DNA from 3 places in the Ruegeria sp. G7 genome. Region 1 is predicted to be linked to each of the others. Evidence: riboswitches for the same ligand, from Rfam matches in the RefSeq annotation. Region 1 holds a riboswitch; each other region holds the start of a gene.
What was found. Region 1 has a riboswitch for cobalamin ahead of ACR3EN_RS00645 (DUF1636 family protein). Riboswitches for the same ligand answer to the same signal wherever they lie in the genome.
Positions count from the first base shown of each region.

Region 2: linked by a shared signal. The riboswitch ahead of ACR3EN_RS17725 (DUF1636 family protein) and the one ahead of ACR3EN_RS00645 (DUF1636 family protein) in region 1 are both predicted to bind cobalamin.
Region 3: linked by a shared signal. The riboswitch ahead of ACR3EN_RS15300 (aromatic ring-hydroxylating oxygenase subunit alpha) and the one ahead of ACR3EN_RS00645 (DUF1636 family protein) in region 1 are both predicted to bind cobalamin.

Region 1 covers NZ_JBQFIL010000001.1:124,403-132,409, forward strand. Annotated here, with positions in the region: gene ACR3EN_RS00610 (homoserine dehydrogenase) at 1-570, shown strand, start outside; gene glpX (class II fructose-bisphosphatase) at 640-1,623, shown strand; gene recJ (single-stranded-DNA-specific exonuclease RecJ) at 1,715-3,457, shown strand; tRNA gene ACR3EN_RS00625 (tRNA-Glu) at 3,567-3,641, shown strand; tRNA gene ACR3EN_RS00630 (tRNA-Glu) at 3,663-3,737, shown strand; gene ACR3EN_RS00635 (DeoR/GlpR family DNA-binding transcription regulator) at 3,774-4,574, opposite strand; gene ACR3EN_RS00640 (NAD(P)-dependent oxidoreductase) at 4,688-5,644, opposite strand; cobalamin riboswitch at 5,790-5,992, shown strand; gene ACR3EN_RS00645 (DUF1636 family protein) at 6,075-6,455, shown strand; gene cobW (cobalamin biosynthesis protein CobW) at 6,452-7,507, shown strand; gene cobN (cobaltochelatase subunit CobN) at 7,511-8,007, shown strand, end outside.
Region 2 covers NZ_JBQFIL010000002.1:204,597-212,603, reverse strand. Annotated here, with positions in the region: gene ACR3EN_RS17755 (response regulator transcription factor) at 1-296, shown strand, start outside; gene ACR3EN_RS17750 (energy transducer TonB family protein) at 309-1,319, opposite strand; gene ACR3EN_RS17745 (ExbD/TolR family protein) at 1,316-1,693, opposite strand; gene ACR3EN_RS17740 (ExbD/TolR family protein) at 1,698-2,024, opposite strand; gene ACR3EN_RS17735 (MotA/TolQ/ExbB proton channel family protein) at 2,056-2,712, opposite strand; gene ACR3EN_RS17730 (hypothetical protein) at 2,709-3,143, opposite strand; cobalamin riboswitch at 3,305-3,508, shown strand; gene ACR3EN_RS17725 (DUF1636 family protein) at 3,614-3,967, shown strand; gene ACR3EN_RS17720 (ATP-binding cassette domain-containing protein) at 3,964-4,551, shown strand; gene ACR3EN_RS17715 (hypothetical protein) at 4,499-4,747, shown strand; gene ACR3EN_RS17710 (ABC transporter substrate-binding protein) at 4,764-5,711, shown strand; gene ACR3EN_RS17705 (FecCD family ABC transporter permease) at 5,713-6,726, shown strand; gene ACR3EN_RS17700 (VOC family protein) at 7,115-7,528, shown strand; gene ACR3EN_RS17695 (PLP-dependent cysteine synthase family protein) at 7,595-8,007, opposite strand, start outside.
Region 3 covers NZ_JBQFIL010000001.1:3,039,916-3,047,922, forward strand. Annotated here, with positions in the region: gene ACR3EN_RS15295 (FAD-binding oxidoreductase) at 1-514, opposite strand, end outside; gene ACR3EN_RS15300 (aromatic ring-hydroxylating oxygenase subunit alpha) at 519-1,745, opposite strand; cobalamin riboswitch at 1,859-2,062, opposite strand; tRNA gene ACR3EN_RS15305 (tRNA-Leu) at 2,413-2,496, shown strand; gene ACR3EN_RS15310 (YqaA family protein) at 2,759-3,337, shown strand; gene ACR3EN_RS15315 (disulfide bond formation protein B) at 3,334-3,795, shown strand; gene ACR3EN_RS15320 (HNH endonuclease) at 3,799-4,386, opposite strand; gene ACR3EN_RS15325 (pseudouridine synthase) at 4,597-5,202, shown strand; gene ACR3EN_RS15330 (VOC family protein) at 5,234-5,659, shown strand; gene ACR3EN_RS15335 (alpha/beta hydrolase) at 5,676-6,341, opposite strand; gene ACR3EN_RS15340 (DNA-3-methyladenine glycosylase family protein) at 6,338-6,970, opposite strand; gene ACR3EN_RS15345 (MFS transporter) at 7,069-8,007, shown strand, end outside.

The DNA.
Region 1 (8,007 bases):
CAGGCCGATGACATGGGCTATCGGATCAAGCTGCTCGGCGTGGCGCAACGCACCGCGCGCGGTCTGGTTCAGCGCATGCAGCCCTGTCTGGTGCCCAGCGACTCGCCCTTGGGGCAGCTGGAAGGCGGCACGAATATGGTGGTGCTGGATGGCGACTCGATCGAGCAGATCGTTCTGCGCGGCCCCGGTGCAGGCGAAGGCCCGACCGCCAGTGCCGTGATGGGCGATGTCTGCGATCTGGCGCGTGGGCTGCACATCCCGACCTTTGGACGCCCCGCCACCTCGCTGCAAGACGCTACGCCCGCCGTTACCGGCCTACCTGCGCCGTATTATCTGCGGCTGGGCCTCATGGACAAACCCGGCGCGCTGGCCAAGGTCGCCGCCATTTTGGGTGATGCCGGTGTTTCGATCGACCGGATGCGCCAGTATGCCCACGCCGAAAGCACCGCGCCGGTTCTGATCGTCACCCACAAAACCACACGCGCCACACTGGACATCGCGCTTGAGGGCTTGCGCGAGACCGATGTGATCGCGGGCGAACCGGTTGCCCTGCGGATTGAAGAGGTTTGAGCTTGCAGCCTGCATGAAACGCAAGCTATGCCGGAAGAAACGGCTTTGTTGACCTGAGGATACGAACATATGAGTGCTGCCAAGATCGATTTTAACGACCGCCTGCTGTCGCTGGGGCTGGCAAGGGTTGCAGAACAGGCCGCACTGGCCTCGGCCTCTCTGGTTGGGCGGGGCGACGAAAAGGCAGCTGATCAGGCTGCGGTGAACGCCATGCGCGAACAGCTGAACCTGCTGGACATCGCGGGCGTTGTTGTCATCGGCGAAGGCGAGCGTGACGAAGCACCGATGCTTTATATCGGTGAAGAGGTCGGTACCGGCAACGGCCCCGGCGTGGATATCGCACTGGATCCGCTGGAAGGCACCACCCTGACCGCCAAGGACATGCCCAACGCGCTGACCGTGATTGCCATGGGCCCGCGCGGCTCGATGCTGCATGCGCCGGATGTCTATATGGACAAGTTGGCGGTTGGTCCGGGTTACCCCGAGAACGTGGTCAATCTGGACATGACCCCGCGCGAACGCGTCGAGGCGCTGGCCCAGGCCAAAGGCTGCGAACCTGCCGATATCACCGTCTGCATTCTGGAACGTCCGCGCCACGAGGCGATGATCGCCGAGGTGCGCGAGACCGGTGCCTCGATCCGTCTGATCACCGATGGAGACGTGGCCGGTGTCATGCATTGCGCCGAAAGCGAAGTGACCGGTATCGATATGTATATGGGTCAGGGCGGCGCGCCTGAGGGTGTTCTTGCGGCGGCGGCTCTGAAATGCATGGGTGGCCAGATCTTTGGCCGGCTGTTGTTCCGCAACGACGACGAACGGGGGCGTGCTGCCAAGGCAGGTATCACCGATCTGGACCGCGTGTACGCGCGGGATGAGATGGTGACAGCCGATGTGATCTTTGCCGCCACTGGCGTGACGGGCGGGTCGCTGCTGCCGCGCATCAAGCGGGAACCGGGCTGGGTCGAGACGACGACGCTGTTGATGCGGTCCAAGACAGGCTCGGTCCGGCGCATGTCCTACCGCACGCCGATGTGGTCGCATACCGACGCATAGCGGCTTGCGCCGCTGCCTTCGGCGAGAGTATTTGTGAAAAGATGAAGAGGCCGGGTCCTGAAGGGTCCGGCCTTGGTGCATGAGGTGAGATGTGGCGTTTCTGGGTGTTGAGCAATCATTGAGCGGGCGGCGCTGGGTTGGACCGGGAATCGAGGTCGAGCGCGCGGCCGAAATGATGGCGCAGCAGACCGATCTGCCGCGCGCGCTGTGCCAGGTTCTGGCCCGACGCGGGGTTCCCGCCATGGAGGCCGCGGGATTTCTGGAGCCCAAGCTGAAAGAACTGCTGCCTGACCCCCGCGCAATGAAGGATATGGAAGCTGCTGCGGCCCGGTTTCTGGAGGCCGTGCGTAAGCGTCAGAAGATTGCGGTGTTTGCGGATTATGACGTGGATGGCGGGTCTTCGGCGGCGCTGTTGCTGGTTTGGCTGCGCCAGATGGGGATTGCTGCAACGCTCTATGTGCCGGATCGGATTGACGAGGGCTATGGGCCCAATGTGCCCGCCATGCAGGAGCTGGCGGCAAGTCATGATCTGATCATCTGCGTGGATTGCGGAACGCTGAGCCACGAACCTATCGCGGCGGCCAAGGGTGCGGATGTGATCGTGCTGGATCACCATCTGGGCGGGGAGACCCTGCCGGATTGCGTGGCCGTGGTGAACCCGAACCGGCAGGATGAAAGCGGCGATCTGGGCTATCTCTGTGCCGCTGCGGTGGTGTTTCTGATGCTGGTCGAGGCCGGGCGCCAGCTGCGCGAGGCCGGGGCCAAGGGGCCGGACCTGATGGCGATGCTTGATCTGGTGGCTCTGGCCACGGTGGCTGATGTCGCGCCTCTGATCGAGGCCAACAGGGCGCTGGTTCGGCAGGGTCTGAAGGTGATGGCCCAAAGGCAAAGGCCGGGGCTGGTGGCGCTGTCGGATGTGGCGCGTATGGATACCGCGCCCAACAGCTATCATCTGGGGTTCCTGCTGGGACCGCGCGTGAATGCAGGCGGGCGCATTGGTCAGGCCGATCTGGGCGCGCGGCTGTTGAGCACCGACTCGGCGACCGAGGCCGAAGCTTTGTCCGAGCGGCTGGACGCGCTAAACGCGGAGCGGCGAGAGATCGAGAACACGGTGCGCGCAGCCGCGCTAGCGCAGGCCGAAGACCGTGGGCTGGACGCGCCACTTGTCTGGGCCGCAGGCGATGGTTGGCATCCGGGCGTCGTGGGCATCGTTGCCTCACGCTTGAAAGAGACCGCAAACCGCCCCGCCATCGTGATCGGGTTTGATGGGGATGAGGGCAAGGGCTCGGGCCGTTCGGTCTCGGGTGTTGATCTGGGTGCCTCGATCCAGCGTCTGGCGGCCGAGGGGCTGCTGGTCAAGGGCGGCGGTCACAAGATGGCGGCGGGACTCACCGTAATGCGTGATCAATTGGAGCCCGCGATGGCGCGGCTATCGGAACTGCTTGCCAAACAGGGTGCAGGGCAAAGCGGCCCCGCCGATCTGAAACTGGACGGCGCTCTGATGTCGGGGGCCGCGACGGTTCACCTGATCGAACAGATCGAAAAGGCGGGTCCCTTCGGAGCCGGAGCCCCTGCCCCCCGCTATGCCCTGCCCGATCTGCAGGTGCGCTTTGCCAAACGCGTGGGCGAGACCCATCTGAAACTCTCGCTGTCGGATGGCATGTCCGGCGGGCTGGACGCCATCGCATTTGGGGCCTTCGATGGCCCGCTGGGGGATCGTTTGTCCAATCACGGCGGGGCGCGTTTCCATTTTGCGGGCCGGCTTGAGGTGAATTCCTGGGGCGGTCGGCAGAGCGTGCAGCTGCGGTTGGAGGATGCCGCAGAGGCCGTCTGATACCCGTTTCAAAGCCCTGCGGAGGCGGCCAAAAAAGTTGCGCAGCCTTGCGTTTTTCGTCTTGCGGGGGGGGAAGGTAAACCGTAAAAGGCCCTCCACAAGCCAGCGTGGCCCGTTCGTCTATCGGTTAGGACGCCAGGTTTTCAACCTGGAAAGAGGGGTTCGATTCCCCTACGGGCTGCCATTTTGCTTGTTTGAACCAAATGGCCCGTTCGTCTATCGGTTAGGACGCCAGGTTTTCAACCTGGAAAGAGGGGTTCGATTCCCCTACGGGCTGCCATTTTTCCAAAGATCAGCCTCAACGAACACACCCACGTCAGCCTGCGGCCTGCACCCCGCTTGCAACCGCGATCTGGACCTCAATACCCCATTGATTCAATGCGTTGGCGACGTCTCCGCCGGGTGCCTGATCGGTGACAAGCTGATCGATCATGCGCGGTTCGGGACCAACGTATGGCGCGGTTTCACCAAACTTGAAATGCGCCGCCGCCACCAGCAGCCGATCCGCATTCCCCGCCACAACGCTTGCCAGATCAGCCTCGACCGAGCTGTGGTACAGGAACCCCCGCCGCGCCGAGATCGCATCGATGCTGAGCACGGCCACATCGAAGGCATAGCGCTGCACCTGCCGATGCGTGACATGGCCGAAAGCGCCGCGCTCATCGCTTTGCAGTTCGCCACCCAGCAGGTGCACACGGTTGCCCGGCGTCCCGGCAAGCGTCTGCCCGACCCCGATCGAGTTGGTCACGACGGTGAGATTGCCAGACTGACGCAACTCCTCGGCGACGTAGGCGGTGGTAGATCCGACATCCAGAAACACGGTCATACCGTCCCGGATCAGGCCCGCCACATGCCCGGCAATCAATCGCTTTTCCTCGGAATGCTGCGCAATGCGGTGGAAGAAGCTGGGATCGCCTTGTGTGCCTGCCAGATAGGCACCACCATGCACCCGTTCGACGGCCCCCGAAGACGCCAGCGACTTGATCGTGCGCCGCACGGTCTCCTCGGACACGCCGAGCGTCTTGGCCAGTTCCGAGTTCCGGGCCGTGCCGCCAAGACGTCTGAGGACATCAAGCAGCTCCAGCTCACGATGGGTGTGCGGGGTGCGGGTTTTCACTGGACGCTCCGTATTTCCCAAATTCGCCCAGACAAAGGCACAAAAACCACTCGGCAATCAACCCGAAACACGTGCTGCAGCCCGCAGACCGGTCGCGCCTGATGCAAACGTGTCTATGATACCCTGCGGTTCTGGGGGACGACCTCATAGCCCGGTTCTTCGGGTTCATCGTCCTGCATCTCGGGCGGGAAGCCCGGGGCCTGAATTTCAAGCCCCGTCGCGTCCTCAAGCCGTTTGATGATATTCGGCGACAGCTCGCGCTCGCCATAGCGCGCGATCCCGTCTTCGAAAATCTTGATCATCAACGGGTTGATCTCAAGCGGCACTCCGGCGCGGTCGGCGACCTCCTGAAACAGGCCGATATCCTTTCTCACCAGATCCATGGTGAACGAAATATCGCGCGAGCCGTTCAGGATGACCTGACTTTCCGTCTCATGCACAAAGGATGTCCCCGAGGAAATCTTGATCGCCTCATAGGTGGTGCCAAGGTCCATCCCGGCGGCCTTTGCGGTCACCAAAGCCTCGGCGCAGGTGATCAGGTTGGCAGTGGCCAGATAATTGGTCAGCACTTTCAGCACCGACGCCGAGCCCAGTTCGCCCGTATGCAGGATGCGTCGCCCCATGGTCGTCAGGAAGGGAAGGATACGCTCGAACGTCTCGCGATCACAGCCCGCGAAGATCGAGATATTGCCCGTCGCGGCCCGATGGCAGCCGCCTGAAACCGGGCAATCCACCGCAGCCCCGCCCCGCTCGATCACCATCGCGCCAAGGCGTTTGACCTCGGCTTCGTCGGTGGTCGACATTTCCATCCAGATTTTGCCGGGAGTGACCTCGGGCAGCATCTCTTGCATCACCGCATCCGAGGCGGCGGGCGACGGCAGGCAGGTGATCACCGCATCGCAATCGCGCATCAGTTGGGCCGGGCTTTCAGCCGCTTTGGCCCACTGCGTGACAAACGCGGCCACCAGATCGGGGTTCAGATCATGCACCGTCAGATCAATCCCGTTGCGCAGCAGCGATCCTGACAGCTTGCCCCCCACATTGCCCAGCCCGATAAACCCTACTTTCATGCGCCGCATCCTCCTGTTCGCGTTTTGCAAACCATGCCAGCATGTCGGCCCAACCGGATCATGCCGCCCAGCGACCCGGACAGGTCGCTTTTTACCCGCGTGATCACGGATCAGCGTGTTGCGCTTGACAAGCGGGGCAACCCTGCCGCATGTCCCTTTCGTTGGTGTCTGCGACAGCAGATGAAAAGGGAATGCGTCAGCGGATCATCCGTCAAACGCAGCCGCCCCCGCGACCGTGACCGGAGAGGGTGCCCAAGCCACTGGCGAATGCCGGGAAGGCGGGACATCCGACAGAGGACGCCTCTGACATCCGCAAGCCGGGAGACCTGCCAGCGCCCGAAGATGAAACCGGACGGGGTGTTCCGGTGTCGGGTCAATGGACCCGCATGAAACCCCGTCCCCCACGAAGAGGATTTGGGGGATGAGAGACATGACCGAGACCGCTCCGGTCGAATTGCTGGTTTGTACCACCTGCCGTCGCGGGCTGCCCGTCGAGGACGATGCGCAACGCCCCGGCACCTTGTTGCACAAGGCTCTGGAACAGGCCGACCTGCCCGACGGGATCACCCTGAAAGCCGTCGAATGCCTGTCGAACTGTGACGAGGGTTGTTCCATCGTCCTGCGTGGCGGACCGGATCGTTGGACCTTCGTGTACGAACACCTGAACGAAACCGACCATGTCGACGTGATCGTTGACGGCGCCACCAAGTACCTCGCGACCGAGGACGGTCTGGTCAAATGGCGCGAACGCCCTGAACATTTCCGCAAAAACTGTGCGGCCCGCATTCCCCCGATTGGAGCCCTGAAATGAGCAATCTCGAAAAACTCCCCGTCACCGTGATCACCGGCTTTCTGGGTTCGGGGAAGACGACGCTGGTGCGCCATCTGATGCAGAACCCGCAGGGCAAGCGTCTGGCTGTTGTGGTCAACGAATTCGGAGATGTGGGCGTCGATGGCGACATCCTGAAATCCTGCGCCATCCCCGATTGCCCGGCGGAAAACATCATGGAACTGGCGAACGGTTGCATCTGCTGCACCGTGGCCGACGATTTCATCCCCACGATCGAGGCCCTGATGGCGCTGGAGCCGCGCCCCGATCACATCCTGATTGAAACCTCTGGCCTCGCCCTGCCCAAACCGCTGCTGAAAGCCTTCGACTGGCCCGATATCCGTTCGAAAATCACCGTCGATGGCGTGATCGCTCTGGCCGATGCCGAAGCCGTGGCCGCAGGTCGCTTCGCGCCCAATGTCGAGGCGGTGGACGCCCAGCGCATGGCCGATGACTCGATTGACCACGAAACGCCCCTGTCCGAAGTGTTCGAGGATCAGATTTCCTGCGCCGATATCATCCTGCTGACCAAGCCCGATCTGGCCGGTCCCGAAGGTGTCGCCAAGGCACGCGAGATTATCGCCGCCGAAGCCCCGCGCCCGTTGCCCGTGGTTGAGGTCGCCGAAGGTGCCGTTGACGTCCGCGTCGTGCTGGGTCTTGAAGCCGCCGCCGAGGATGACATGGACGCACGTCCCTCGCATCACGACGGCCACCACGATCATGAGCATGACGATTTCGAAAGCATCATCGTCGAGTTGCCGGAACAGTCTGACCCGCTGGATCTGGTTGCCAAGATCGAACGTCTGGCCAAGGAACTGAACATCCTGCGCGTCAAAGGCTATGCCGCCGTTCAGGGCAAACCGATGCGCCTGTTGGTACAGGCCGTGGGTGCGCGTGTACGTCATCAGTACGACCGTCCTTGGGAGCCCGGCGAAGACCGCCGCTCGCGCCTTGTGGTCATTGCCGAGCATGACGACATCAAGGAAGCCGAAATCCGCGACATCCTCGTGGGTGTGGCCGAGGCCGCCGAGTAAGCCATGCACGTCGTCTTCCGCGAAAGCCACGGGCTCGAAGAAACCGAGACCCCGACCGATCTGGGCCAGAGCCCGGCGGATCTGGTGGTGCTGTCCTTTTCCGACAGCGACCTCGGCGCTTTCGCGGCAGGCTGGCATCGTGGCGGCGGTCCCGATGGGCGCATGCCGACCCTGCGGCTGGCCAATCTGACGGCGCTGAAACACCCCCTGTCCGTCGACACCTATGTCGAACAGACATTGGAGGGCGCGAAGGGCATCCTGATCCGCCTGATCGGCGGGGTGCCCTATTGGGCCTACGGGCTGCAGCAGGTTCTGGCGCTTGCGCAGGCCAAAGGAATTGCCCTGGCCGTCCTGCCTGCCGATGGGCGCGAAGACACGCGGCTGGACGACTATTCCACCTTGCCTGTCTCGACCCTCCGCCGTTTGGCACATCTCTGCGACACAGGCGGTGAAGTCGCGGCACAAGCAGCGCTGGCGCAAATGGCGCTGGCGGCGGGTCT
Region 2 (8,007 bases), on a different contig from region 1:
GTGAGGTTGAGGGTTTGCTGGAAACCTGCGTCGATGTGGCAAAAGGCAAGATGGTGTTTCCGTTCATCGACGTGCGCAAAATGCAACAGAACCCCCTGCAAACCTTGTCACGCAAGGAAGTTGCTATTCTTGAAGCGCTGGCCCGGGGCATGTCGAACCGCGAATTGTCGAAAGAGATGCAAATCTCAACCAATACGGTGAAGTTTCACCTGTCGAACATCTATGAAAAGCTGTCGATCAAGAACCGGGCGCAGGCGATCGCATATTATTATTCGTCAAAGGCCGAGAACGGCTGACCGGGCTGGCGCTTAGCCATTCTGATAATAGAAGGACAGTTTGCGGCTGACACCGCCCGGTGGGGGCGGGAACGGGGCGGCCCGGCGAATTTGCTCTCGGGCGGCGCGGTCGATCTGGTTCGAGCCCGAACTGTCGGTGATTTCGACCCATGCAAGCGAGCCATCGGGGTCGATCTGGAAGAAGACACGCGCGAAGCCCCGGACCGGGACAAACACAGCAGGCGTTCGGTTCAGATGCACCAGCACCTGACCAGCATAGTTCGTCGTATTTGAATTGCCCGGTCCGCGCCCGCCTGACTGACGCTCTTGATCGCCTCGGGTGAAGGCATCGGTCCCCTGACGCTGAAACGTCTGCAAGGGAGATTCGATCAATTGTTGTGGAAAGCGCAATTGGGCGAACTGGTCGTTGCTGTCGGTCGCCCCATCCGGGGCATCGGTCGGTTTGCGGTCCGGCAGGCGTGGGCGGACGGATTCCGTCACGGCCTGCTCTGACACTGCGATGTCTGCGTCTTCCGCGGGCTCGATGGCTTCGATCACGGCGGGCGCTGGCGTCTCGGCCTCGACAGGGTCGGCTTCCGCAACCGGTTCCCCTTGCGGGATTTCGGCCGTTTCATCGACCGAGGTCGGCTCTACCGTCTCGGTATCGGCGCGTGCTGGGTCGTCGCTATCGGACGGGTCGGCGGGCTCTGCGTCCTGCGGCTCGACCACGTCAGGCTGAACCCTTTCGGCCTCACCAAAATCGGGGGAGAAGACCCGTTGCGGATCGTCCGAGGCTACCAGAGCTTCGCTGGTCGGGATCTCTGCCTCTTGCGGCTCCGGGGTCTCGGCGGCTTCGGGTTCTTCCGGGTCGGTCGGCGTCTCTGCCAGATCTTCGAAACTGTTACTCAGGTCCACCGCGTCGCTATTGCCCTGTGTGGATGGCGCATCCGCGACGGGCGCTGCGGTCATGCTCAAGCCAAAGATATGCAGGATCAGCGACAACAGAATGGCCAATACGGCAACTATGACCGACCCGCGGATCATTGCAGCGTCCGCTTTGTTACAAGAAACACGGATGGCGCGCCATTGCGGCGCAGCAGGCCGGTGACTTCGATCAGGCGCGCGCCGGGTGCTTCGCGATCCGGGACGATCCGGACCGGGCCTTCAATGTGATTGGCCATGAATGTTTCTGCGTCAGTTGGCACGCCACGGAAGCTGAGCGTGCCATCCTTGTGCAGCACCAGCGCGTCGGGCGGCTCACGCCCGTCCAGTTCGGTTGTGTCTACAAGATCCAGATCGGGGTCCAGCGGTGGTGCTATGGTCCCTGCGATCAGAAAGAAGATCAGCATCAGGAACACGACATTGATCAGGGCAATGGTCGAGTCGCGCTTGCGGCGGGGGGTGGACGGTTGGATCATCCGCTCACTCCAGCACCAACACGCTGAGCCCGTCGCGTCCGCGCAGACGGACCAGCAAATCCGCAAGGCGCTGTGCGGTCACGTCGTCGTCAAGGCTGACAAGAAGCTGCCCGGTCTCGACCTGCGTCACGAGATCGTCCAGCGTGGTTGATGTCCCGTTCAATACCAGACGGTCGGCTCCGAGCTGCAGAAAAGTCCGCTCTGACGGTTCGCTGGTTTGCGCGTTGCCTCCGATTGAGCTCGTTAGTTCAATCTCGCCGAATTTCGAAAAGGTCGAGGTGAGCATGAAGAAGAGCAACAGCAAGAATATTACATCGATGAGCGGTGTCATCGACAACGTGCGCCTGACAAATGGCGCCCGGTTACGCATGTTCCGGCACGGCGGATAAGGTTTCTTCTTCGGTGGCCAACTGTCCGGGCACCAGCACGGTGCGCAGCGCCTTGTCGGCGAAGACGCGCTCGCGTGCCGTCCGGCTTTCGAACCAGGACAGTATCATCGACGTCGGCATGGCAACCGCAAGCCCTACCGCAGTGGTGATCAGCGCCACCCAGATGCCGCCTGCCAGCAGGGATGGATCAACCGAACTGCCGGCCTGCTGCAAGCTTTGGAACGCTTCGATCATCCCCAGAACCGTGCCGAAAAGCCCCAGTAGGGGCGCAAGCTGGGCGACCGTATCGAGCAGCCGAAAGCCGCGCTCCAACCCGGCCAAGGCCAGACCGGCCTCGGCGTCAAGGCGATCATCCAGTCCGGGCAAGTCCGGCGCATCCATGGCGGCGCCAACCAACGGGGCCAGATAGCTGTGGCTTTTGGCTAGACGGGCCCGGGCTGTCTGATGATCACCTGCATCCCATGCGTTCAGCGCCTGCGTGAGAACGCGATGCCGCCCAACACCGGTCACCGTGAATTGCCACAGCTTGTAAAGCGTCACAGCCAGCGCCAGCACGGACATGACGATCAGAATGGCCACAACCGGCCCTCCGAGGGCTACGATCTGGCGCAGGGCCTCAAGTGCATTCATCCTAAGAGCTCCACATCGATCCGGCTGGTCAGGTTCAACTCTGTTGCACAGATATCGCTTTCCGAGCCGCTGACAACGCAGCTGTTTGCGCCATTGATCAGGACACGACGGATCGAGGTGCAATCGAGATCAGGCAGGCTGAACTGACGCACCCGCGGCCGGTCGCGCGGCAGGTCGCGAAAGTCAAACAGCGACAGCGTGACCACGCCGCCGGACTTGTCGAAAATGACGGTTTCGAACGCAGCTTTCTCGATTTCGCTTTCGGTTTGATTGTGCACAACAAAGGTCAGACGGCAGGCGCCGTTCACCTCCTGCACCGTATTCAACTCGAGCGATAAGGGCGCGGCGCGCTCATCAGCAGCTTGCGCAAGGGTCGGAACGGGTGACGCGATGGCGATGGCTGCGGCCAGAGCGAGGCGGGAAAAAGGCATGGGCTGGCTCCTGATTGGATGGAAACCCTGTCCTGCGCATCATGCAGGGGTTGATCCCTCTTATCCAATCCAGCTGGGACACGAAAGGGCGGGCAAGGGGATTGTGCGCGTTCGACCGCTCACGCCCGGTAACTTTCATATTGACCCATCCATTGTTCTAAGGCACTGAGTCCTGCGATGGTTCCCAAGGCTATGGCCGCGGGATGAAAAGGGAATACGGTGCGGCCCGCTTCGGTCAAACCCGTAACTGCCCCCGCAACTGTAAGCGGCGAGCAAAGCCAAGCAACCACTGGCCTTTTCGGCCGGGAAGGATGGCCAAGCCGAGACCCGCGAGTCAGGAGACCTGCCATCAGATGTTCAACCAACCCGGGACGGGGCGTCCTGGAAGGAGGCTTTGATGGCACGTCTGACACGTGTTGACATATTTGGCACCTTCCCGATGCATCTGGGCAGAGGCAGAGGGCGCGTGTGTGAAGACTCCTGATCATTTTGTGCTGATCTGCGCCACCTGTTCCGGCGCGCAGACCTTGTCGGCAATACAAGAGTCCCTTGCACCCCGATTGCCCGAGGGCTTTGCGATCCGCGGCGTTGATTGCATGGCCGGGTGTGCGCACCCGACGACTGTGGGCTTTCAGGCTGTAGGCAAGGCGCAATATCTGTTTGGTGATATCCAGACCCCGGCCGAGATTGACGCATTGGCCGAGTTTGCCCTTCAGTACCAACAAAGCGCGAATGGCTGGACCAAAGCGACCGAGCGGCCCGGTGCACTATCCGCTAAGACCCTATCGCGGATGCCGCCGATTGGTCAGCAGGTACCGCTATGACACCCCAGCCGTTCCTTGTTGCCTCGAACCTCGAATACTATGCGCTAAATGGCGATGTGCTGCTGCAGAATGTCAGTTTTGAGCTGACCGAAGGCTCGATTCTGGCGATTGCTGGCCCGAACGGCGCGGGTAAAACCACCTTGCTCAATCTGCTTTGCGGTGCCGAAGGGCTGTCTCTGGGCGATGTTCAGATCAATGGGCGAAGCCTCAAGCAGTTCTCAGCCAACGAACGGGCGCGTGTTATCGCCGTGGTCGGCCAGCAAGAGATGCCAGATGGGCGTCTGTCGCTTCGCGATTACGTGGCTCTGGGCCAGATACCGATCCTTACCGACCGCTCCGCACGTGCGCACCAGCAAGAGCTGGACCGGATTCTGAATCTGACTGGCCTCGCGCCTCTTGCGCAAAAGCGGATGGCGCAGCTTTCCGGTGGTGAGCGACAGCGGGCTCACATCGCGCGCGCTGGCCCAGAACCCGTCGCTTCTGTTTCTGGACGAGCCGACGAACCATCTGGACCCCGATGCGAAAGGGCGCATGCTGTCTCTGGTTGCGGATCTGGGGATTACGGTGGTCATGATCGTGCATGATCTGGTCATGATCCCCGAATTCGCGACCCATGTCGCGTTGATGAAATCCACGCGGCTGACGGGATTTGGCCCGGTTGATGAGGTGCTGACCGGAGAGCGGGTACGCGAAACCTTTGGTGTCGACTATCTGTGTTTTCACCACGAAGGGCGCGTCATTCCGGTACTGGACATCCGAAGAACAACAGTTCCCACTTAAACTCAGGAGATTATTCGTGAAACCAATCTGGCCCGCGGTGTTTATTGCTGCCATGGCAAGCGGCGCTGCCGCGCAAGGGATAACCGTCGACAATTGCGGCGAACCGCTGGTCTTTGATGCGCCCCCCGAGCGTCTGGTTGTGCATGACATGAACATGACCGACATGGCTTTCGCCCTGGGTTTGCAGGACAGGATCGTCGGCCTGACCGGCATCACCGGCTGGTACAAGACAAGCCCCGAGTTCGATAAATTACGCGGCGACATCCCCGAGCTTGCACCGAAATACCCGACCGTCGAGACCCTTGTAGCGGTCGAGCCGGATTTGTATTTCGCGGGTTGGTATTATGGCATGAAGCCCGGCGGTGATGTCACGCCTGACACGCTGGAACCGTTCGGGATCAAGACCATGATCCTGACCGAAAGCTGCGTGCATCTGGATAAAGACCGCCCCGAAGCCAGCATGAACCTGCTGTTCGACGACGTCCTGCGACTTGGCAAGGTCATGCAGGTCGAAGACAAAGCCGAGGCACTGGTTTCTGGCTGGAAAGATGAGCTCTCGTCGATCAAAGCCAAGACTGCCGATCTGGCCAAGCCGCGTGTCTTCCTGCTGGATGGTCCGGCGGATGCTCCGTTTACGGCGGGTAAATTCGCGATCCCCGACGCGATGATTGCGGCGGCAGGCGGTCAGAATGTCACCCATGACATGGACACGAGCTGGGGTCGTACCTCGTGGGAGACGGTTGCCGCTTCGAACCCCGAATTCCTTGTGCTGCTCGACTATCAGACCGGCAATGGCGCGGCGGATACCTTCAAATTCCTGCAGGAACATCCGGTGATGTCGCAAACCGACGCGGTCAAGGACCAGCGCTGGATTGGTCTTCGCTATGAGGAGCTGACCCCCGGACCCGCTAATATCGCGGCAATTTCGAAAATGGCCGAGGCCATGCATCCAGGCCTCAACTGATATGGGCCGATTGGGCCTCACGCTGTTGCTGGGGGCGGTCGTTCTGACCGCCCTTTTGCTGGTGTCGACCATCTATGGCACGACTTCGATTCCGGTCTCCGAAACGGTCGAGGCTGTGCTGCTTGGCACCGGGTTGGTGGGTGGCGAGATGTCTCCGATGCACCGCATCGTCTTTGACCTGCGCCTGCCACGCGCCTTGTTTGCGGCAGTGATTGGTGCAGGGCTTGGGATAGTTGGCGTGGTACTGCAAACGACAACGCGCAACGATCTGGCCGACCCCTTCCTGTTTGGTCTGTCCTCGGGCGCGGCAGCAGGCGCGGTATTCGTGATTACCGTTACCGGAGATATTCTGGGGTTCTGGACGTTGCCGCTCGCCGCGTTCTGCGGCGGTCTTGTCGCCTCGGGGATCGTTTTGGCGCTGGTGCATGGGTTGAAAACCAGTGCACCAGAAAAGCTGATTTTGGCGGGGCTTGCGGTATCCTTTCTGTTTTCGGCCATCACCAATTACCTGATCTTTGCCGGCGACAACCGGGCCGCGCATTCGGTGATCTTCTGGATGCTCGGTGGGCTGGGCCTGGCCCGATGGGAAACCTTCCCATTGGTGTGTGTGGGCCTGCTTTTGATCTTAAGCTATTCGCTTTATCGCAGCCGTTGGCTTGATGCATTGCTGACTGGAGATCTGACAGCAAGCACTCTGGGTGTCCCGGTGCAGGGTCTGCGATTCAGCATGTTCTTCGTTGCGGCGCTTGCGACGGCTGTTTTTGTCTCGGTCGCCGGGGTGATCGGTTTTGTCGGCTTGATGGTGCCCCACATCGCACGCGGCATTGCCGGGCCTTTGCATCGCCATTTGCTGCCGACTGCCGCGATCGTGGGAGCAGCCTTGCTGACAGGGTCAGATATCCTGAGCAGATTGCTGCTGGCGCCACAGGAATTGCCGGTGGGCATTGTCACCACCTCAATCGGATCGGTTTTCGTGTTTCTGCTGCTATTCAGAACCGCGCGCACCCGGCGTTAAACGGTTCAGCACCTAAGACCTGTCGTGCGGCGACCAGACGCCCGCAACAGCCCAGCAGGCAATTCGCACGGTCCGACGCATTGAGACGCCGCCACGCTAAGGTGGACTGATTGCACCCCAATTCGCGCAGATGTTCGAACTTGTGTTCAAGGCCATATAGGCGGGGTTCCGGAACAAGAGGGGACGCAACGGCTCAGGCGGCATTTGCCATTCCACATCTCCGGCGCGAACCGGATGCCCTGAACCTTCGGCAATTCTACACTATGCTGTGATCCAGACTTGGCCAGCATGATGAAGCTTCGGTGTTACTACACTTGCCAGCCTGAGGGTTGCCAGAGAAGGGTTCATCGGGTTTCTTTCCCCTGAAAATCAAGTGGAAGCTACTGCTATGAAACTCGAATTCCATCACATCAACTATGTCTCGGACGATATCGAACGATTGCATCGTTTTTATACAGACGTGCTGGGCCTGGATAACATTCCTATCGAGAACTTTCCACGCCCGGAGGCCACGGATGAGAAGGGTTATGATGGCAAAATTCGTTTCGCCACGGATGGTGCGATGCAGATGCACCTAGCCGAGCGGAATCTGGATCTGGCCTTTAAACATGGTGAAGCGATCAACCCGGTCGAGCGCGGCCATATCGCGTTTCGGACAGATGATATCGCAGCCTTCAAGACTGTGCTCGAAGCCAATGGAATTCCGTATTCCGATTATGGGACCGCCTTTGCCAAAGAATGGCATCAGATCTTTTTTCATGACCCTGAAGGTAACATTATCGAGGTCCATCAGGCTGTATAGCGATCCTGCTTCGGGCTGATTTAAACGCCGCACCGACCGCGAACATACCCGCAAGCAAGGCTTGCCTCAGGACATTTGATAGCCGGGGGTCGAGTTCGAGATTGCGATTTCTTCCTCGGTCATTTCTTCGGCTATTCCTTCGAACAACGGCGTGCTCAGGTATCGTTCGCCGGTATCGGGCAACATGCACAGAATATGCGCACCGGGTTCGGCCCGTTCAGCAATCTCGATGGCGATGGCAAAGGTGGAACCCCCGGAAATACCGGTCAGGATACCTTCTTTGCTGGCCAGTGCTCTGGCCCATTCAACACCTTTTGAACCAGCCACCGGGATCAGTTCGTCGAAATAGGCATTGTCGATTGCTTCCTGCAAAACGGCGGGGATGAAATCTGGAGTCCAGCCTTGGATCGGGTGGGGTTCAAATGCCGGGTGGCTGGCAAGTGGCGCGCCGTCCGCCCCGCGTTCCGTGGCAATTTTGC
Region 3 (8,007 bases), 2.9 Mb from region 1:
CCAACCGTTGGCGAAAGATAATCTCGGACGGGCGCTTGGCGCAGTTGATGAACACAACGTCCAGATCGCGCCCTTCATCCCACATGCAAGTCGTCATCGACATCATCGGCGTGATACCCGATCCGGCCGAGATGAACAGAAACTTGCGCGCCGTGCTTTGGGCATTGGTGAACAGACCCGCAGGCCCGATCGCGCGCAGCCGCATCCCCGGCTGCAGATTGTCCAGCATCCAGCGCGTGCCGATACTGTCGGGCTGCGCCTTCGCCGTGATGGTGATCGATCGGGGCCGCGATGGCGAGGACGAGATCGTGTAGGTCCGATGCACGACACCGCCCGGTTGACCCGGAGCGGGAATCTCAAGCGTCAGAAACTGGCCGGGTTGATAAGCGAACATCGCGCCCGAGGGGGCCCGAAAGGTAAAGCTGGCTGTGTTCGGCATTTCGGGTACCACCGAGACGCATTCCAGCGTCTCATCATCCTGCCAGAGCGTGGCCATTGGGCTAAGATCATTCATGGCGTCACTCCGCAGCGATGGTTTCGGGGCTCAGACGTGCTGACAGGGTCCTGCAGTACCAGTCGGTGAACTGCAGCACGCCCGATTCCTGAGTGTCCGAATACGGGCCAGGTACATAGGCCGGGCTGTTGATGCCCTGCTGATTGTCCTCGACCACGCGACGATCTTCATCATTGGTGGCGATCCAGACCTCGGTCAGCCGCTTGATGTCGTAATCCAGCCCTTCCACGGCATCTTTGTGAACCAGCCATTTTGTAGTGACCTCGGATTCGGTCGCGCTGACGGGGGTGACGCGGAAGACGATCGAATGATCCGGCAGGAAGTGATTCCACGTCGTCGGGTAATGAAACTGTAGCAACGCTCCGGCATCGGCAAACGGAACCCGGCCCAGCCAGCGCCGCACAGCTGCCTTGCCATCCATGGTATAGCTTTCGGCCCCCTCTTTCAGCGGCATCCGCGCCACCCGAAACTGGCCATCGGTGCTCAGATGAAAGTTCGACGGCACCCCGGCGGCCTCGCACCGGTCGAAATGTGCCTGCAGATGTGCAGGCGTTTCACCGCCTTCGCCGATGCCGGTCACGCTGGGATCGTCAGGATAAGTGCGGCAAAGCGCAGGATGATTACCACCGCAGTGATAACATTCTCGGTTGTTCTCCCAGACCAGCTTCCAGTTCCCGTTCTCGATGATCGAGCTTTCATAGGCCACCTTGGCGTTGCCAAGATCATGCGGTTCAAGATAAGGCCGCGCCACATCGGCAAAGGCGTTGAAATCAGGCGCGTCCTCCGCAAGACAGATATAAACAAGCCCCGCCAATTCACGGCAATGCACGGACTTCAGACCGTGCTGCTTGGGGTCGAAATCAGGCCCCATATCGCGCGCCCACAGAAGCGATCCGTCCAGTTCATAGGTCCATTGGTGATACGGGCAGACCAGCTTGGGCGCGTTCCCCTTTGCGGCCTTGCAGATGATCGAGCCCCGATGCCGGCAGGTGTTGTGAAATGCACGAATCTGGTTGTCTGTGCCGCGCACGATGATCACGCGATATGCACCGATGGTATAGGTGACGTAATCACCCGACTTCACCAATTCGCAGGCCGGTATGGCAAACAGCCATTCGCGATAGTGGATGGCTTCCAGATCAGCCTGAAAAATAGCGGGATCGGTATAGAATGGCTGCTCAAGCGCATAGGCCGGGTTCCGGCGCGCCAACAGGCTTTGAATACTGCTCACTTATGGCTCTCCTGCCGCACGCCGCGGCACTGCTTGGGCAGATGGCAACAGGAGGCCCGCCCGGAAGCGTACGAGGATCACGCCCGGCAACAGCGCCCCCACCGCCACCCGCGGTTTGACATATCCACGAGGCTGGTTTCCGGACTTCGAAGGGGCTCGCGCCCGGTTTCGGCACCTTCCCGGGATCCTCGTCCCAGTGGTTGATCGCCGAACCCGACCTTCGTTACCGTTGCGGGGGCAGTGCCGGATTTGCACCGGCTTCCCAATTCTCCGCTGTCCGAGAATCAAACAGCGGCACCTCGTAGCGGCAAGATAAATTTACACCGCATCACCGCTGAAAGGCTTGCGACATTTCCCGTTCCAAAACAGACACCGCCCTGAATTCGCTGCCGCAAGAGCGAGGCTGTCCTCGGTTTGTTTTTGTTCTTCAATGGGTCAGATCGTCATCATGCAAGCGCAAAAACCCTGCGCTTTAATCGGGGCCGCGCGAGGTCAAGCTTGTCTCTCGGCGGCGGAACCAACACTGCGCCTTTCGAATGGTGCCGCTTAGCGGCGGGATCGATCATCGAACGCACCGTCTTATCGGTGGACGAAATCGCATCGACACATTTAGCGGCGATCACCCTGTTGACGACCCCCGGCAGGTCGCCTAAACGAGAACTCAAGGGCCCTTCTGGTGGAACGGTAGACACGAAGCATTCAAAATGCTTTGCCTCACGGCGTCCCGGTTCGAATCCGGGGAAGGGCACCATTCATCTCCACGACAACACGCATCGTTTCCACAAACTGGTCTGTCGCGTAACACTGCGGCTTTGCCCATCACCCCGTTTGCCCGAAATGCGCCATACCGGGCGCATGCTCCCGGGCGCGCCGCAAACACCGCGTGGGTGTGATCATGCGGCGGTATCAAGTGAAAAACCGCTATCGCGCGAAATGAGGCGACCACAGAGGTTGACCCCTCGACATGCGCATGGTTTGGCTTGGCGCAACACTTGCCGGGATATTTGTATCATATGTTGCGATCACTTTATGACTGGACCATTCGTCTGGCCGAGCACCCCCATGCGCTTTGGGCGCTGGCCGTTGTTGCCTTTATTGAAAGCTCATTTTTTCCGATCCCGCCCGATGTTCTGATGATCCCGATGATCCTTGCACGACCATCGCGGGCGTGGCTGATCGCATCCGTCGCGCTGGTGGCCTCGGTATTGGGTGGGATTTTGGGCTATGCAATCGGCGCGTTTTTCTACGAGAGCCTTGGCCAACCCGTATTGGAAGCAATGGGCAAAGCGCATGCGATGGAAGAATTCAACACGCGCTTTAATGACTTCGGCTTTTGGGCCGTGCTTGCGGCCGGCGTTACGCCATTTCCCTACAAAGTCATCACAATCATGTCCGGATGGACCGGGATGCCGCTGGGTACCTTCATTGCAACATCAATCCTGGCCCGCGCGCTGCGGTTCTTCTTGGTCGCCGGGCTGCTTTGGAAATTTGGCGAACCGATCCGGGACTTCATCGAAAAACGTCTGGGCCTGATGTTCACCCTGTTCATCATCCTGCTATTTGGCGGGTTTCTGGTGGTGAGATACCTATGACACGAAACGCCCTGATCTTACTGGCAGCTTCCGGGTCGGCCGCCCTGCTTTTGGGGGCCTGGGCATTTCAGTATCTCGGCGGGCTGGCACCTTGCACAATGTGCATCTGGCAACGCTATCCGCATGGCGCGGCGGTGATCCTGGGCGTATTGGCGCTGGCGTGGCCCGGGGCCCGCGCCCTGCCCTTGCTCGGGGCGCTTGCTGCGGCGACCACCGCCGGGATCGGCTTTTTTCATGCCGGCGTCGAAAAAGGCTGGTGGGAGGGGCCCACGACCTGCACATCCGGCCCCATCGGCGGGCTGAGCGCCGAAGAATTACTGGATCAGATCATGTCCGCCCCGCTGGTGCGTTGTGACGATATCGCGTGGGAAATGCTGGGGGTGTCCATGGCTGGCTGGAATGGCGTGCTCTCTAGCGTATTGGTTCTGATCTGGCTCGCCGCATGGCGGGCGCGCTAGGCGCTACTGCTGATCCAGTTCCGCGTCCCAGTACAAGAAATCGATCCAGCTTTCGTGCAGATGATTGGGCGGGAATTTGCGGCCAATGTTACGCAATGCCTCGGCATCGGGCTGACGCGGTGGCTTGTTCAGCGACATTCTGGCCTGACGCAAGGATTTCGATCCCTTGCGCAGGTTACACGGGCTGCAAGCCGCAACCACGTTCTGCCAGCTTGTAACCCCGCCTGCCGCACGCGGCACCACATGGTCAAAGGTCAGATTTTCGCGACTGCCGCAGTACTGACATTTGAATTCGTCCCGCAAAAATAAATTAAAGCGCGTGAAGGCCACGCGCTTTCTGGGTTTTACATAGTCTTTCAGAACAACGACCGAGGGTATTCGGATCTCGGTACTGGGGCTTCGGACAACTTCGTCGTATTCGGCAACGATATCGACCCTGTCCAGCCAAGCCGCCTTTATTGCCTCCTGCCAGGGCCACAAGGACAAGGGATAATAGGACAACGGCCGGTAATCGGCGTTCAAAACCAATGCCGGATGATGCTTGAGCGCACCGGTTTCCCTGACAAATTCGGCCCTGAAGTCTCCGTCCATATTGAATCGCTCCTCGCTCTGCTCTGCCCGTTTGTGACATCAGAGCGGGGAACACCCGCCCCGGCCTTACGCTGACTATATCTCGTGTTAAATCTCTGACAAGTGCCGAGTTCACACAACATCTCGGGTATTCGTTATGCCGAATCCGTAACAGATAAGTGACACTTATCCACAGGTTGCGCTGATGTGGCGCGGACGCTATGGCGGGGCATGTCCTGGTTCATTCGTTTCAACAAACCCTATGACGTGCTGCCGCAGTTCACGGACCGCGCCAATGCGGACTCGCCCCGCAGCACGCTGTCGGATTTCATCGACCTGCCCGGCGTCTATCCTGCCGGTCGTCTGGATCGCGACAGCGAGGGGCTGATGCTATTGACCGATCAGGGGCGTCTGCAGGCGCAGATATCCGACCCCAAGCACAAAATGACCAAGACTTATTGGGTTCAGGTCGAAGGGCTTCCCGATGCGGCGGCGCTGACTGCGCTGCGCCAGGGCGTCGAACTGAAAGACGGCCTGACCCGGCCCGCCAAGGCGCGCCTGATTGACGAACCCGAGGACCTCTGGCCGCGTACCCCACCGATCCGGGTGCGCCAGACCGTGCCGGACTGCTGGCTTGAACTGACACTCCGCGAGGGTCGCAACCGTCAGGTACGCCGGATGACGGCAGCCGTCGGCCACCCGACCCTGCGTCTGATCCGCGCCCGCATCGGAGACTGGTCGCTCGACGGGCTTGCGCCCGGACAGTGGGACAGCCTGCCCATGCCCACCCTGAGCGTGGCACCACAGCGCAAACGCGACCGCCGCCTGCGTCGGTGACAAAAACCGCGCGATGTGATAGGCTTAAGGGATGAAGGTGACACCAGACATCCCGGCCCCATCGGCCATTCTGGAAGCCGCGCTTTATGTCGATGATCTGGACGCGGCCGAAGACTTCTATGGCCAGATACTGGGCCTTGAGAAAATCCAGCGCGTGACCGATCGCCATGTGTTCTATCGGGTCGGTGGGTCGGTTCTGCTGCTGTTCAACGCCGATGAGACCGAGAAACCACCCGGCAACCCCGACCTGCCCGTCCCGCCGCATGGCGCACGCGGACCGGGCCATGTCTGCCTTGTACTCAGCCGCGATGACATCGCCGTAATGCGCAAGCACCTGCTGGACTGGAACGTTCCGCTGGATACCGAGTTCGACTGGCCCAACGGGGCCCGCTCACTTTACGTCCGCGACCCTGCAGGAAATTCGATTGAATTCGCCGAGGCGCATCTGTGGGGCTAAGACCCCACGACTAAGCTCAGAGGCTCAGCTTGTCGCGCATGAACGCCAAAGCAACGCTCAGACCATCCGGAGCAATGCCATGGCCCGTGCCCTTCATGACATGGGCATAGACCTCTTTGAACCCGGCACTCTGCAAGGCTTCGGCTGCTTCGGGCAGCGATTGCGGCGGCACAACATCGTCGGCGTCGCCATGCACCAGCAGAACGGGCATCCGGCTGACCACCTCATCCGGCAGCAAATCCGGCTCCAGCAGTCGTCCCGAGAAGGCGACGATCCCGGCCACCGGGTCTTCACGACGCGGGGCGACGTGCAGGCTCATCATGGTGCCTTGGCTGAAGCCAAACAGAACGACCTGCTCGGGCAGAACATCCTCATCCACCATCAGCGCGTCCAGAAAGGCGTTGAAATCCTCAACCGCCATTTCCATCCCGCGCCGGGCCTCTTCCTCGGACGAGCCATCGATCCACGGGATCGGGAACCACTGAAAACCGTTGGGCATGCCGGCAATCTGCTCGGGCGCATCGGGGGCCACGAACAGCGTATCCGGCAGGTGTTCCCCCAGCGGATCAGCCAGACCCAGCAGGTCGGCACCGTTCGCACCATAGCCATGCACAAACACCACGACCGAGCGTGTATCCCCCGAGACCGGCTCTTTCCTCAGCGCATTCAAAACCCGTGTCATCTGATCCCTTCTCTGTCTTTGGCGACCCGGTAATAGGCCCACAACACCCGCGCCGCAACGGATCGCCAGGGCGACCACGCTTCGGCCATCTGGCGTAATTCTTTGTCGGTTGGTCTTTTCGGCAAGTCATAAAGGATGCGCGCCGCCTCTTGCAGGGCCAGATCGCCCGGCGCAATCACATCGGCGCGACCCAGCGAGAACATCGCATAAATCTCGGCGGTCCAGACACCGATGCCCGGCACCTCGGTCAGGATCGCCACCACCTGATCATCCGGTGCATCGCGCAGCGCCTTGTAATCGATCCGCGCCTCGGCCAGCGCACGGGCATAGCGGATTTTCTGACGGCTGAGCCCAACCGCGCGCAAATCGTCATCCGTCGCCCACATGATCTTGCGCGGGCCGGTCAGTTTGGCATCCCGCAACCGCTTCCAGATCGCATTGGCCGACGCCACACTGACCTGCTGGCTGACGATCGCGCTGAGAAGCTGGGCAAACCCATCCGGCTTGCGCCGAAGCGGCAGCGGCCCGGTCTGGTCCATCGCATAAGCCATCCGCGGGCAGGCCCCGGCCAGCCACTCGGCCCCTTCGGTCACGCAGTCCGGTGTTTCGATGATGCGTCCAACGGACATGCGCTCTCCGATAAGTGATCCTTGCCTGCACGTTAGGCGGATGTGCCGCATATGCAACCCGCTTGTGCCACATCGCAATCGCCGATAACCATTTGCCCATGACGATGACCGCAGCCACCCCGGACGACAGCCAGGCCAAGCGCAACGTCGCCGTACTTGTGGCGGCGCAGGCCGTGCTGGGCGCGCAGATGCCGATGATGTTCATCGTCGGCGGGCTGGCCGGGCAATCGCTGGCCAGCAACGCCTGTCTAGCCACATTGCCGATCTCGCTGATCGTTCTGGGCTCGATGATGGCGGCGACGCCGATCTCTGCCATCATGCAGCGCTGGGGGAGGCGCGCGGGGTTTCTTGTCGGCTCAACCGCGGGTGCTGCGGGTGGGGTAATCGGCGCTTATGGCCTGTATCTGGGTTCGTTCCCGTTGTTCCTTGTCGGCAGCTTCCTGACCGGCATCTACATGAGCGCGCATGGCTTCTATCGCTTTGCCGCTGCCGACACCGCATCTGACGCATTTCGGCCCAAAGCCATATCCTACGTCATGGCCGGAGGGCTGGCGGCAGCGATCATTGGCCCGCAGATCGTCAAGCTGACCTCGCAGGCCTATGTGATTCCGTTTCTGGGCACTTATCTGGCCGTCATCGCGATCAACGTCTTCGGCTCGGCGCTGTTCTTCTTTCTCGACATCCCGACCCCGCCTAAGCCCACAAAGGAAGACCCCAAAGGTCGCACCCGGCTCGAGCTGCTGAAAACACCGCGCATCGCGGTGGCGATCATCTGCGCGATGGTTTCATACGCGTTAATGAACCTTGTGATGACATCGACGCCGCTGGCCGTTGTCGGCTGCGGTTACACCGAGGGCGATGCGGCAGACATCGTCACCAGTCACGTGCTGGCCATGTATATTCCCAGCTTCTTCACCGGCCATCTGATCGCACGGTTCGGGGTCGAAAAAATCGTGGCGCTTGGTTTGGCCATTCTCGGCGGGGCTGGCATCGTGGCCCTGCAAGGCGTTGATCTGGGAAACTTTTTCGTCGCCCTG